DNA from 2 places in the Streptomyces sp. NPDC031445 genome. Region 2 is predicted to be linked to the other one. Evidence: predicted binding sites of a transcription regulator. Region 2 holds the regulator's gene; the other holds the start of a gene.
The links. Region 2 encodes HrcA, which represses chaperone genes, less so after heat shock. Its sites were predicted from a motif close to TTNGCACTCNGNNNNNCNGAGTGCNAA; they were not measured.

Region 1: a site for HrcA is predicted at 2,200-2,226, ahead of groES (co-chaperone GroES). Genes of this name have one in related genera too.

The regions. Positions count from the first base shown of each region.
Region 1 covers NZ_JBVIJO010000004.1:207,000-214,318, forward strand. The annotation lists gene ACZ5DC_RS13725 (THUMP-like domain-containing protein) at 1-277, opposite strand, end outside; gene ACZ5DC_RS13730 (polysaccharide deacetylase family protein) at 368-1,285, shown strand; gene ACZ5DC_RS13735 (polysaccharide deacetylase family protein) at 1,282-2,094, shown strand; gene groES (co-chaperone GroES) at 2,375-2,683, shown strand; gene groL (chaperonin GroEL) at 2,802-4,430, shown strand; gene ACZ5DC_RS13750 (DUF3293 domain-containing protein) at 4,544-5,095, opposite strand; gene ACZ5DC_RS13755 (ester cyclase) at 5,235-5,942, opposite strand; gene ACZ5DC_RS13760 (SDR family NAD(P)-dependent oxidoreductase) at 6,017-6,790, opposite strand; gene ACZ5DC_RS13765 (MOSC domain-containing protein) at 6,862-7,319, opposite strand, start outside.
Region 2 covers NZ_JBVIJO010000002.1:388,845-396,163, reverse strand. The annotation lists gene ACZ5DC_RS08085 (SpoIIE family protein phosphatase) at 1-868, shown strand, start outside; gene hemW (radical SAM family heme chaperone HemW) at 896-2,128, shown strand; gene ACZ5DC_RS08075 (Uma2 family endonuclease) at 2,228-2,806, shown strand; gene ACZ5DC_RS08070 (DUF3097 domain-containing protein) at 2,784-3,599, opposite strand; gene ACZ5DC_RS08065 (MBL fold metallo-hydrolase) at 3,668-4,390, opposite strand; gene hrcA (heat-inducible transcriptional repressor HrcA) at 4,552-5,568, shown strand; gene dnaJ (molecular chaperone DnaJ) at 5,569-6,705, shown strand; gene ACZ5DC_RS08050 (nitronate monooxygenase) at 6,806-7,319, shown strand, end outside.

The sequences.
Region 1 (7,319 bases), on a different contig from region 2:
CCTTCAGCCGCCCGGCCCGGTACGCCGCCACGGAGGCCCGCGTCGACTGCTCGACCCCGTTGGGCGTGAAGAACATGCGCCCGGCGTCCCCGGCCCCGAACTTCGCCACCGCCCGCTGCCGCAGCCGGGCCTGGCCGAGCGCCGCCGACACCAGCTCGGCCGGGTGGTCGCGGCGCAGCCGGGTGGCCACGGCCAGCTCCTGTGCGGGCTCGGTGTCGCGCACCTCGTCGAGGAGGGCGCGGCCTTCGGGGGTGAGGAGCAGAGCGAGGTCGTTCACCGGGACATTGTGGGCCAGTCGGTGGATGGTGCGCCTCCGGCGGCGGTGTCGCCCGGGGTCGCGGGCCGGGGCCTGGGAGGATCCGGCACCATGCGAGCAGTAGTACAAAATGACAAAAGTCGGACTCATTTCCGGCGGCTGGCCCTCGGCGGCGGAGCCGCCACGCTGGCCGCCGCCGCCCTGCTCTCCGGCTGCGCCGGACCCGAGTCCGTGCGCACCGCGTCCGGTCACGGTGGCCCCGCCCAGCCCCAGCCCCAGGACCCGGCGGCGCGCCGGGCCGCCGAACACGCCCGGCTGGCCGCCGCCGCCCGGCGCTGGGGGCTGGACCAGGTCCCGCTCACGCCCCCGCCGCCCCCCGCGGCCAAGCCGAGGATCACCGCCCGCGACGGGTTCGAGGTGGACCACCAGGAGGACTGGCACCTGCCCCCCGTCTTCACCACGGTCCCCACCCGGGACAAGGTCGTGTTCCTGACGATCGACGACGGCGCCGAGAAGGACCCGCGGTTCCTCGCCATGATGCGCGAGCTCAAGGTCCCGTACACCGCGTTCCTCAGCGACTACCTGGTCAAGGACGACTACGCCTACTTCCGCAAGATGCGGTCCTACGGCAACACCCTCAACAACCACACCCTGCACCACCCCTACCTGCCGGGCCTGTCCTACGAGGAGCAGAAGGACGAGATCTGCGGCATGCAGGCCATCATGAAGAAGCAGTTCGGCAAGGCCCCCACCGTCTTCCGTCCCCCCTACGGCAACTACAACCAGGACACCCTGGTCGCCGCGAAGGAATGCGGCATCAAGTACGCGCCGATCTGGAACGAGGAGGTCTTCGTCGACCACTGGGAGTACCGCGAGGACGACCAGCGGCTGCGCCGCGGCGACATCGTCCTCACCCACTTCCGCGGCCGGGACGACTGGGACGGCACGATGGTGGACGACATGCGCCGCTTCCTGAACAAGGTCACGCGCGAGGGCTACGCCGTGGCCCGCCTGGAGGACTACCTGTGAGGCGGGCTCGGGGCCCGGCCGCGGTCCTCGCCGCGGCCCTGCTCCTGACGGGCTGCGCCCAGTCCGTCGACCCCATCGAACGCCTCGGCAAGAAGGCCGCCGAAGGGGTACGCCCGCACGGCACCGCCCCCGACCACCGCTACCGCGCCTGGGGGCTGACCCGGCCCCTCGCCCGCTCCCCGGTGCACCCGGCCCGCCCGCTCGCCGAGCGCACCGGGGCCGGCGCCCCGCTCCCCGTGGTCGACCGCGTCCCCACCCGCGACCCGGTCGTCTTCCTCACCTACGACGACGGCGCCGAGCGGGACCCCCGCTTCGTCGACATGGTCCGCGAACTGAGGCTCCCGGTCACCCTGTTCCTCACCGACAGCGTCGCCGCCCCCGGCTACCCGTACTTCGCCCGCCTGCGCGCCCTCGGCGCCGGCATCGCGAACCACACCGTCGACCACCGGGCCCCGGCCGGACTGCCGTCCGCCGGCCAGCGCGCCGAGATCTGCGGCCAGCAGGACCGCCTCCGCGCCGCCCTCGGCGTCCGCCCCCGGCTCTTCCGCCCGCCCTACGGCTCCTACGACCGCACCACCCTGCGCGCGGCGGCCGGCTGCGGCATCTCCGCGCTCGTCCTGTGGCGTGCCGCCCTGACCCCGGCCGGCCTCACCTACACCCACGGCGCCCACCACCTCCGCCCCGGCGACATCGTCCTGGTGGGCCCCGACGAGTCGAGGAGGCCGGCGCTGTGGGAACGGACGGTACGGGTGCTGACGGAGGCCCAGGGGAGAGGGCTGACGGCGGGCTTCCTGGAGGACTACGTGTGAGGTCCGGCCTGTCCGGCGCCGGACAGACGGCGGGTCCGGGGGCGGCGGCGACCCCCCGGGGCGGCGGCCCTCGCGTCGCGAATCCGGCCGACGCGCCGCGGGCAATTGGCACTCCGCTTGACCGAGTGCTAATCGCGGTCATAGTCTCGGGTCTGGCACTCCCCCCTGGAGAGTGCCAGACAAACGCGACGGGCAGGTCCGGCACCCGCGACGACGGATCGACCTGGTCGCCACCTCAGACAGTTAACCCCGTGAGATCTCCGAAGGGGGAGGTCGGATCGTGACGACCGCCAGCTCCAAGGTTGCCATCAAGCCGCTCGAGGACCGCATCGTGGTCCAGCCGCTGGACGCCGAGCAGACCACGGCCTCTGGCCTGGTCATCCCGGACACCGCGAAGGAGAAGCCCCAGGAGGGCGCCGTCCTCGCCGTGGGCCCGGGCCGGTTCGAGAACGGCGAGCGTCTGCCGCTCGACGTCAAGGTCGGCGACGTCGTCCTCTACAGCAAGTACGGCGGCACCGAGGTGAAGTACAACGGCGACGAGTACCTCGTCCTCTCGGCTCGCGACGTCCTCGCGATCATCGAGAAGTAATCACCTCAAGCGACTCTCTGCTTGAAGCTGCGCCCCTGGCCCCCCGCGATCGATATGAAGCCGGGCGCCCGGGGCGCGGCGTTTTCACCCACAGATTTCCGAGAGGGCTCCCGCTGCCATGGCGAAGATCCTGAAGTTCGACGAGGACGCCCGTCGCGCCCTTGAGCGCGGCGTCAACAAGCTTGCCGACACCGTCAAGGTGACGATCGGCCCCCGCGGCCGCAACGTCGTCATCGACAAGAAGTTCGGCGCCCCGACCATCACCAACGACGGTGTCACGATCGCCCGCGAGGTCGAGATCGAGGACCCGTACGAGAACCTCGGCGCGCAGCTGGTGAAGGAGGTGGCGACCAAGACCAACGACATCGCGGGTGACGGCACCACCACCGCCACCGTCCTCGCCCAGGCGCTGGTGCGCGAGGGCCTGAAGAACGTCGCCGCCGGCGCCTCCCCGGCCGCCCTGAAGAAGGGCATCGACGCCGCCGTCAAGGCCGTCTCCGAGGAGCTGCTCGCCTCGGCCCGCCCGATCGACGAGAAGTCCGACATCGCCGCCGTCGCCGCGCTGTCCGCCCAGGACCAGCAGGTCGGCGAGCTGATCGCCGAGGCCATGGACAAGGTCGGCAAGGACGGTGTCATCACCGTCGAGGAGTCCAACACCTTCGGTCTGGAGCTGGACTTCACCGAGGGCATGGCCTTCGACAAGGGCTACCTGTCGCCGTACTTCGTGACGGACCAGGAGCGCATGGAGGCCGTCCTGGAGGACCCGTACATCCTCATCAACCAGGGCAAGATCTCCGCCATCGCCGACCTGCTGCCGCTGCTGGAGAAGGTCATCCAGGCCGGCTCCTCCAAGCCGCTGCTGATCATCGCCGAGGACGTCGAGGGCGAGGCCCTGTCGACCCTGGTCGTCAACAAGATCCGCGGCACCTTCAACGCCGTCGCGGTGAAGGCCCCCGGCTTCGGCGACCGCCGCAAGGCGATGCTCCAGGACATGGCCGTCCTCACCGGCGCCACCGTCATCTCCGAGGAGGTCGGCCTCAAGCTCGACCAGGTCGGCACCGACGTGCTCGGCTCCGCCCGCCGCGTCACCGTCACCAAGGACGACACCACGATCGTCGACGGCGCCGGCAAGTCCGAGGACGTGCAGGGCCGCATCGCCCAGATCAAGGCCGAGATCGAGACCACCGACTCCGACTGGGACCGCGAGAAGCTCCAGGAGCGCCTCGCGAAGCTGGCCGGCGGCGTGTGCGTGATCAAGGTCGGCGCCGCCACCGAGGTGGAGCTGAAGGAGAAGAAGCACCGTCTGGAGGACGCCATCTCCGCGACCCGCGCCGCGGTCGAGGAGGGCATCGTCTCCGGTGGTGGCTCCGCCCTGGTCCACGCCTCCAAGGTGCTCGACGGCAACCTCGACAAGTCCGGCGACGAGGCCACCGGTGTCGCCGTGGTCCGCAACGCCGTGGTCGAGCCGCTGCGCTGGATCGGCGAGAACGCCGGCCAGGAGGGCTACGTCATCGTGTCCAAGGTCAAGGACCTGGACAAGGGGCAGGGCTACAACGCCGCCACCGGCGAGTACGGCGACCTGATCAAGGCCGGCGTCATCGACCCGGTCAAGGTCACCCGCTCCGCCCTGGAGAACGCCGCCTCCATCGCCTCCCTGCTGCTCACGACCGAGACCCTGGTCGTCGAGAAGAAGGAAGAGGAGCCGGAGGCCGCGGGCCACGGCCACAGCCACGGCCACGCCCACTGAGCCCGGCGCTGAGCTGAACCACGTGCCCGGTACCCCCTCGGGGGGTGCCGGGCACCGTGCGTCGCGGCGGCAGGGCGGACCGGCCGGTATCGGCGCCGCCCCCGCCCCCTCCTCTACATGCCCCGCTCGTCCTCACACACGTGGGTGAAGCCGCGGGGCAGCTCGTGCGGCCCGGCCAGACCGGCCCTCGCGTGGTCCTCCCCGGAGACCGCCCATCCGCCGGCCGCCACGGCACCGGTGGCGCAGGCCAGGACGCGCCACTCGCGGGGAGTCCAGGCGAAGACCGCGTCCTGGCCGAAGCGGCGGCCGAGGTCGCGCGCCGCGGTGTCGCTCAGGCCGACGACGGCCACGCTCTCCTCGCGGTGCGGGCCGCGTACGTCGCCTCCCTGCGCGGGCCACCAGGTGAGCCTCCGCCGGCGGACGTCGTCGAGCAGCAGGCGCTGGGCGCGGGCGTTGGCGTCGGCCGGCGCGGTACGGCCGAGGGGATTCCACGCGGTGATCACATGAATGGTGGCGCCGTGGGCCGGTGCCGGGAAGCGACCCTCGACCGTGCCCGAAGGACGCGGTCGCACGCGGAGGGTGCGGTCCCCGAAACGGATGTCGACCACTGCCGTGCGGTAAAGGTCCCAGTTGAGGGGCGTACCGGCTGCGTCACCGCTGTGCACAAGGGCCTCCTGGAACGAAGACCCCCTTACACGTCGTGCAGGGAGATCGGGGCTCGCCCCCACACGGAAGCGGGGGCAGGATGCGCAAGATGCCATGATCCGCGCTCCGGGGCAAGGGGCTGCGACGGCCGGGGAACGCCTACTGCTCCAACGCGTCGAGCGCCCCCAGCTGCTGCATCAGCCCCAGCTGGTCGTGCTGCCACCACAGCTCGGCGATCTTGCCGCCGTCGCCGAACCGGAACAGCGTCATCCCGGTCATGGTGACCTGGTTGCCGGTCGGCGCGATCCCCAGGAAATCGCCCTGGTGCGCGGCGTACCAGGTCCACCGCGCGCAGGACCGGTCGCCCTGGCTGAGCACGTCCTCCACCGTGAACGCGAAGTCGAAGGCGCCGCGCCACATCCGGAACTCGGCGCGGACGTTGTCCAGCCCGATGGTGTCCTGCGGGTTCATCGGGTCGTGGCTGTGGACGTCCTCTTCCAGCAGGTCGTTGAGCGGCGGCAGGTCACCCTCGGCGCACAGCGCCTCGAAGAACCCGCGCACCACGCCCTCGGGCAGGCTCTCGTCCCGCACGACGTCCAGGTCGACGAACGTCGGCATCTCGTCGCACAGGGCCACCAGCCCCCGGAAGATCCGGTCCGTCTCCGGGAGGTTCGAGTTCCGCATCGCGTCCTCGTACGACGGGAACTCCAGCACTTCGACGACGTGCGACGCGTCCGACCGGTCCGTGCCGACCACCGCGTGCGTCGCCGTCCGCTTCCCCTTGGTCTGCTGGACCCAGTCGTCCATGAGCCGGTTCATCTCGTCCAGCCGGCTCGTCCTGCACTCGATGAGCTGTACGAAGGTCATGCGCCGCCTCCGGCCCCCCTGGTCCGGTACCGTCCTGCCCATCTTCCCACCGGGACGGCGGCGCCACCCGCCCGCTACCGCGGCCCGTACCTGCGCCCCGTCCGGGAGCTGATCCCGCCCATCAGCCCGCGCGGCGCCACCTTCACCAGGCCCATCAGCGCCTTGTAGCGGGGATCGGGGATGGACACGGTCTTGCCGCGCGCGAGGTCGGACAGCGCCGCCGCGACCAGCTTGTCGGCGTCCAGCCACAGCCAGCCCGGAATGTTGTCCGTGCCCATCCCGGCCCGCTCGTGGAACTCGGTGCGCACGAACCCCGGGCACAGCGCCATCAGCCGGACCCCGCTGCCGGCCAGGTCCTTGGCCGCGCCCTGGGTGAACTGCACGACCCACGCCTTGGACGCGCCGTACGTACCGCGCGGGACGAACGCGGCCACCGAGGCGACGTTCACCACCCCGCCCCGGCCGCGTTCGCGCATCGCCCCGGCCGCCGCCGAGGTCAGCCGGAGCACCGCCTCGCAGTGCACCTTGAGCATCCGCAGCTCGTCCGCCATCGGCACGTCCAGATAGCGGCCCTTGTTGCCGAAGCCGGCGTTGTTGACCAGCAGGTCGACCGGGTTCTTCCGGTCGCCGAGCCGGTCGGCCACCGCCTCGATGCCCTTGTCCTGCGCCAGGTCGGCGGTCAGCACCTCCACCTCGATGCCGTGCCGGTCGTGCAGTTCCGTCGCCTGCTCGCGCAGCCGCTTGGTGTCCCGCGCGACCAGGACGAGGTCGTGCCCGTCAGCCGCCAGCCGCCGCGCGAACGCGGCACCGATCCCCGCGGTCGATCCCGTAATCAGAGCCGTTGTCATGGCCCAAGCGTAGTGACCCGGAGCGACAGCCTCCGTGGTCCGCGCGCCGTGCCCGCCGCGCCGCCGGCGGGTTACCCCTCTCCGTGCTCGGCCACGTACGCGCGGGCCTTGGCCAGCGTCTCGGTGTGCAGCGCCGTGCCCGCCGCGAGCAGCCGGGGCAGCAGCTCCCGCTCGGTGGTGACCGCGCGGAACTGCATCGCCGCCGTCACGCCGTGGTCCGGCCGGTGCACGATCTCGACCGGGTCGCCCGCACGGATCTCGCCCGGCTCGATCACCCGGAGGTAGGCGCCCGTCGCGCCCATCCGCGTGAATCTCCTGACCCAGCCGCGCTCGCCCAGATGGCCCTGGAACGTGGCGCACGGAATGCGGCCGGACGTCACCTCCAGCACGACGGCGGGACCGATCCGCCAGCGCTCCCCGATCAGCGCGCCGGAGACGTCCAGACCGTCCGTCGTCAGGTTCTCGCCGAAGCACCCGTGGGCCAGCGGCCTGCCGAGTTCACGCTCCCAGGCGTCGAGGTCCTCCCGGG
Region 2 (7,319 bases):
GATCACCGGGCTGGTCGAGGACCTCGGCCGCAGGGTGGCCCTGGCCATCGGCGCGGCCCGCCAGTACGCCCGCCAGGCCACCATCAGCGCCGTCCTCCAGCGCGGCCTGCTGCCCGGCGCCGTCGCCGAGATCCCCGGCGTGCGCAGCGCGCTCGTTTACGAACCCTGCGACAAGGGCGGCCCCAGCGGCGACTTCTACGACCTGTTCCCGGCGGGCGACGGCCGCTGGTGCTTCGCCGTCGGCGACGTCCAGGGCAAGGGCCCGGAGGCCGCCGTGGTGATCGGCCTCGCCCGCCCCTGGCTGCGCCTGCTGGCCCGCGAGGGCTACCGGGTCGCCGACGTCCTGGACCGCCTCAACCAGCTCCTCCTGGACGACGCCACCGAGGCCGCCGACGCCGCCGCCCGCGCCCTGGTCGCCGTCGGCGGCCGGCCGCTGGCCACCGGAGAGGGCCCGCAGACCCGCTTCCTGTCCCTCCTCTACGGCGAGCTGACGCCGTACGACGGCGGGGTCCGCTGCACCCTCGCCTCCGCCGGCCACCCGCTGCCGCTCGTCCTCAGCCCCGACGGCACCGTGCGCACCGCCGCCCGCCCGCAGACCCTGCTCGGCGTGGTCGAGGACGAGACCTACACCAGCGAGACCCTCGACCTGCGCCCCGGCGACAGCCTGCTCTGCGTCACCGACGGCGTGACCGAGCGGCGCTCCGGCAGCCGCCAGTTCGACGACGGCGACGGCCTCGCCCGCGCCCTGTCCGGCTGCGCCGGGCTCGGCGCCGAGCTGATAGCTGAAAGGATCCGCCGCCTGGTCCACGACTTCGGCGGCGGCCTGCCCGAGGACGACCTGGCCCTGCTGGTGCTCCAGGCGGAGTAACGCCCACGGTGCTGGACAATGGAGGGCATGCCTTCCGCACTCCCCGACGGCGAGCCCGTCCCCACCGACGGCGCGCTGCCCGCGCACGCGCTCGCCGGGGCCGCCGCCCGCCCGCTCGGCTTCTACCTGCACGTCCCGTACTGCGCGACCCGCTGCGGCTACTGCGACTTCAACACCTACACCGCGACCGAGCTGCGCGGCACGGGCGGGGTGCTGGCCTCCCGCGACAACTACGCGGACACGCTGGCCGAGGAGATCCGGCTGGCCCGGAAGGTGCTGGGCGACGACCCGCGCGAGGTCCGCACGGTGTTCGTCGGCGGCGGTACGCCGACGCTGCTGGCCGCCGACGACCTCGTACGGATGCTCGGGACCGTCCGGGACGAGTTCGGGCTGGCACCGGACGCGGAGATCACCACGGAGGCGAACCCGGAGTCCGTCGACCCCGCCTACCTCGCCACGCTCCGCGAGGGCGGCTTCAACCGGATCTCCTTCGGCATGCAGAGCGCCAAGCAGCACGTGCTGAGGATCCTGGACCGCACCCACACCCCCGGCCGCCCCGAGCGGTGCGTCGCGGAGGCGCGGGCGGCGGGCTTCGAGCACGTCAACCTCGACCTGATCTACGGCACGCCCGGCGAGAGCGACGACGACTGGCGGGCGTCCCTGGAGGCCGCCCTGGGCGCCGGACCCGACCACATCAGCGCCTACGCGCTCATCGTGGAGGAGGGCACCCAGCTCGCCCGCCGGATCCGCCGGGGCGAGATCCCGATGACCGACGACGACGTCCACGCCGACCGGTACCTGATCGCCGAGGAGATGCTGAGCGCGGCGGGCTTCGACTGGTACGAGGTCTCCAACTGGGCCACTTCCGAGGCGGGCCGCTGCCTGCACAACGAGCTGTACTGGCGCGGCGCCGACTGGTGGGGCGCGGGCCCCGGGGCCCACTCGCACGTGGGCGGGGTCCGCTGGTGGAACGTCAAGCATCCGGGCGCGTACGCGGCGGCGCTGGCGTCGGGGAAGTCGCCGGGCGCGGGCCGGGAGCTGCTGTCCGACGAGGACCGGCGCGTGGAGCGCGTCCTGCTGGAGCTGCGGCTGCGGGAAGGGGTCCCGTTGTCCCTGCTGAGGGAGGAGGGGCTCGCGGCCTCCCGGCGCGCGCTGGCGGACGGGCTCCTGAAGGAGGGGCCGTACGAGCAGGGCCGGGCCGCGCTGACCCTGCGCGGGCGGCTGCTGGCGGACGCGGTGGTGCGGGACCTGGTGGACTGATCACCCCGGCGGGTGAATCCACCCGGAACGCCGGTTCGGTCCCTAACCTGGTTCGTAGGCTGCCGCCGACAGGACGCGGCGGATGTGGAGGCCACGGAGATGACCGCTGTGGACGAGCGTGGGATGGCCAGGTACCTCGACGAGTTCGAGCCTCCCGAGGGCGTCAAGGCCGAGCTTCTCCGAGGAGTCATCGTGATGACGGCCGGCCCCGATCTGGTGCACAACCTGATCGTGCTGCACACACAGCGGCAGATGCCCCTTGAGCGGTGGTACCCCCTCCAGACCCAGGACGTCGACATCGCCGGTGAGTCGAGCGAACCGGTGCCGGATCTGGTGGTCCTCTCACCCGATGTCCTGCCGAGTTCGGGACGGCTGTTGCCCGGTCGGCTGATCACGATGGTGCTGGAGGTCGTCTCCAAGTACAGCGTCCACCAGGATTACGTGGTCAAGCGCTCGATCTACGCGGCGGGGGGGATCCCCGCCTACCTCGTCGTCGACCCGATCATGGCCCAGTGCGTTCTCATGACGAAGCCGTCGGGCCACGGAGAGGACGCCGACTATCTGAGCCAGGAGATCGTGAAGTTCGGCGATCCGGTCCCGTTGGAGGCTCTCGGACTCGAACTCGACACCACCGAGTTCGGGACGTTCCCCGACGTCAGGCCCCACCGCTACCCGTGACGAAGTCGATCAGCTCCTCCACGCGCCCCAGCAGCTCCGGCTCCAGGTCCTTGTAGGACCCCACCCGCTTCAGGATCGCCTGCCACACCGCCCCGGTGTTCTCCGCCGGCCAGCCCAGCGCCCGGCACACGCCCGTCTTCCAGTCCTGCCCCTTCGGCACCGCCGGCCACGCCCCGATGCCCAGCGACGCCGGCTTCACCGCCTGCCAGATGTCGATGAACGGGTGGCCGACCACCAGCGCGTGCTCGCTGGTCACCGACTGCGCGATGCGCCACTCCTTCGTGCCGGGCAGCAGGTGGTCCACCAGGACGCCCAGGCGCGCGTCCGGGCCGGGAGCGAAGGACTCCACGATCGACGGGAGGTCGTCGACGCCCTCCAGGTACTCCACGACCACGCCCTCGATCCGCAGGTCGTCGCCCCACACCTTCTCGACGAGCTCGGCGTCGTGCCGGCCCTCCACGTAGATGCGTCCGGCGCGGGCCACGCGCGCGCGTGCCTGGGGGACGGCGACCGAGCCGGACGCCGTCCGGGCGGGGCGTACCGGCGCCGGGGAGGCGGGGCGGACCAGCGTCACCACGCGGCCCTCCAGCAGGAAGCCGCGCGGCTCCAGCGGGAACACGCGGTGCTTGCCGAAGCGGTCCTCCAGGGTCACCGTGCCCGCCTCGCAGCGGATCACCGCGCCGCAGAACCCGGTGCCGGGCTCCTCCACCACCAGACCCGGCTCGGCCGGGACCTCCGGCACGGGCTTGGGCTTCTTCCAGGGTGGGGTCAGGTCGGAGGTGTACTGGCGCATTCGGATGACGATAGGAGAAGCCGTGCGGTGAGGCGTACGACACGCCGGGGCCGGCCGCGAAGAGCCGCTCAGATCACGCCGAACCGCGTTGCCAGGGCGTCGCGTTGACGGCGGACGAACCCCGCGTCCACCACCGCTCCGTGACCGGGCACGTACAGTGCGTCCTCGCCGCCGAGCGCCAGCAGCCGGTCGAGCGCGTCCGGCCAGCGGGACGGGACCGCGTCGGGGCCCGCCTGCGGTTCGCCGGACTCCTCCACCAGGTCGCCGCAGAACACCACCTCCGGATCGCCCGGGACCAGGACGGCCAGGTCGTGCGCCGTGTGGCCGGGGCCCACGTTGGCCAGCAGTGCCTGGCGGCCGCCGCCGAGGTCCAGCGTCCACTCGCCGGAGACCGCGTGGCGGGGCGGGACCAGCGCGTCCACCGCCTCGTCGGCGTCGGCCACCGGCAGCCCGTTGCGGATCGCGTCCAGCCGCAGGTCCGCGCGCTCGTACGCGAACACCGCGTCCAGTCCCACCGCCCCGTACACCTCCGCCCCGGCGAGGGCGGCGGCGCCGAAGACGTGGTCGAAGTGGGGATGGGTGAGCGCGAGATGGGTCACACGGCCGCCCGCCAGCGCCTCGGCCCGCCCGCGCAGCCGGACCCCCTCCGCGAGGCTGGAACCGGCGTCCACGAGCAGGGCCGTACCCTCCCCGAGGACCAGCCCCGCCGTGCAGTCCCAGCCCGGCAGCCGGCACCGGCCCACCCCCGCGGCCAGCCGCTGCCACCCCAGCTCTTCCCAAGTCACGGTCATACCCGCGACGCTAGCGGTACGAGCCGGTACGGCGGCCCGACCTTGCCCAGGGTGTACCCGGCAGCCGTACACTGGCCGGGGAACGCTGGCACTCGCATGGGTGGAGTGCCAGGCGGACGACCCGAGCGGACGAGGGGACGACGTGCTGGAGGTGCGCGCGAATGCTGAGTGAACGCAGGCTTCAGGTACTGCGCGCCATCGTCCAGGACTACGTGGGCACCGAGGAGCCGGTCGGTTCCAAGGCGCTCACCGAGCGGCACAACCTCGGCGTGTCCCCGGCGACCGTCCGCAACGACATGGCGGCCCTGGAGGACGAGGGGTACATCGCCCAGCCGCACACCAGCGCGGGACGGATCCCCACCGACAAGGGCTACCGGCTGTTCGTGGACAAGCTCGCGGGCGTCAAGCCGATGAGCGGGCCCGAGCGGCGGGCGATCCAGAACTTCCTGGAGGGCGCCGTCGACCTCGACGACGTCGTGGCGCGGACCGTGCGGCTGCTCGCGCAGCTCACCCGGCAGGTCGCCGTCGTGCAGTACCCGTCCCTGACCCGGTCCACCGTCCGGCACGTGGAGCTGCTGTCGTTGGCCCCCGCGCGCGTGATGCTCGTGCTGATCACGGACACCGGCCGGGTCGAGCAGCGGATGGTCGACTGCCCGGCGCCGTTCGGCGAGGGCTCGCTGGCGGACCTGCGGGCGCGGCTCAACAGCCGGGTCGCCGGTCGCCGGTTCACGGACGTGCCGAAACTGGTCGAGGACCTCCCGGACGCCTTCGAGCCGGAGGACCGCGGTACGGTCTCCACGGTGCTCTCCACTCTTCTGGAGACACTCGTGGAAGAGAACGAGGAGCGGTTGATGATCGGCGGCACCGCCAATCTGACCCGCTTCGGCCATGACTTCCCCCTCACGATCCGGCCCGTCCTGGAGGCCCTGGAGGAGCAGGTCGTGCTCCTCAAGCTCCTCGGCGAGGCGAAGGATCCGGGCGTGACCGTGCGCATCGGGCACGAGAACGCCCATGAGGGACTCAACTCCACCTCCGTCGTGTCGGTCGGCTACGGTTCGGGCGGCGAGGCGGTTGCCAAGCTCGGCGTGGTCGGACCGACCCGCATGGACTACCCGGGAACGATGGGAGCGGTACGCGCAGTGGCACGGTACGTCGGACAGATCCTGGCGGAGTCGTAAGTGGCCACGGACTATTACGCCGTTCTCGGCGTGCGCCGCGACGCGTCGCAGGATGAGATCAAGAAGGCGTTCCGCAGGCTCGCGCGCGAGCTGCACCCGGACGTCAACCCGGACCCGAAGACCCAGGAGCGGTTCAAGGAGATCAACGCCGCTTACGAGGTGCTGTCGGACCCGCAGAAGAAGCAGGTCTACGACCTCGGCGGCGACCCGCTCTCCCAGTCGGGCGGCGCGGGCGCGGGCGGCTTCGGGGCCGGCGGCTTCGGCAACTTCTCCGACATCATGGACGCGTTCTTCGGTACGGCGTCGCAGCGCGGGCCGCGCTCGCGCACCCGGCGCGGCCAGGACGCGATGATCCGGATCGAGGTCGAGCTGGACGAGGCGGCCTTCGGGACCACCAAGGACATCCAGGTCGACACGGCCGTCGTCTGCAACACCTGCAACGGCGAGGGCGCGGCGCCCGGCACGTCCGCCCAGACGTGTGACATGTGCCGCGGCCGGGGCGAGGTCTCCCAGGTCACCCGGTCCTTCCTGGGCCAGGTCATGACCTCGCGGCCGTGCCCGCAGTGCCAGGGCTTCGGCACGGTCGTCCCGACGCCGTGCCCGGAGTGCGCCGGCGACGGCCGGGTGCGCTCGCGGCGGACGCTGACCGTGAAGATCCCGGCCGGCGTCGACAACGGCACGCGCATCCAGCTCGCCGGCGAGGGCGAGGTCGGCCCCGGCGGCGGCCCGGCCGGCGACCTGTACGTCGAGATCCACGAGCTGCCGCACCCGAGGTTCCAGCGGCGCGGCGACGACCTGCACTGCACGGTCACGATCCCGATGACGGCGGCGGCCCTCGGCACGAAGGTGCCGCTGGAGACGCTGGACGGCCTGGAGGAGGTCGACATCCGGCCCGGCACCCAGTCCGGCCAGTCGATCCCGCTGCACAGCCGGGGCGTCACGCATCTGCGCGGCGGCGGCCGGGGCGACCTGGTCGTGCACGTCGAGGTGACGACGCCGACCAAGCTGGACCCGGAGCAGGAGCGGCTGTTGCGCGAGCTGGCCAAGCTGCGCGGCGAGGAACGGCCCCAGGGCCAGTTCCAGCCGGGTCAGCAGGGGCTGTTCTCGCGGCTGAAGGATGCGTTCAACGGGCGCTGAGCGGTGACGGACGGGGTGCCCCGGCACCCCGTATGCCGTGGGCATGTGCCGGTGGATGCCCGGATTCGGACTTGTCCGAAGGACGTGACAACATGCGCTCATGTCCTCCGCGCTGACCGATCTCTTCCCCCACCCGATCGTGCAGGCCCCCATGGCGGGCGGTGTCTCCGTCCCGCAGCTCGCCGCCGCCGTCTCCGAGGCCGGCGGCCTCGGGTTCCTCGCCGCCGGGTACAAGACAGCCGACGGCATGTACCAGGACATCAAGCAGCTGCGCGGGCTCACGAGCCGCCCCTTCGGCGTGAACCTCTTCATGCCGCAGCCCGAGCACGCGGAGTCCGGGGCCGTCGACCTCTACGCGCACCAGCTGGCCGGCGAGGCCGCCTGGTACGAGACCGAGCTGGGCGACCCGGACAGCGGCCGGGACGACGGCTACGACGCCAAGCTCGCCGTCCTGCTCGACGACCCGGTGCCGGTGGTCTCCTTCCACTTCGGGGTGCCGCCGCGCGAGGTGTTCGACAAGCTCCACCGCGCCGGCACCTTCACCCTGGTCACCGCCACCACCGCCGAGGAGGCCCGCGCGGTCGAGCGGGCCGGGGCCGACGCGGTGATCGCTC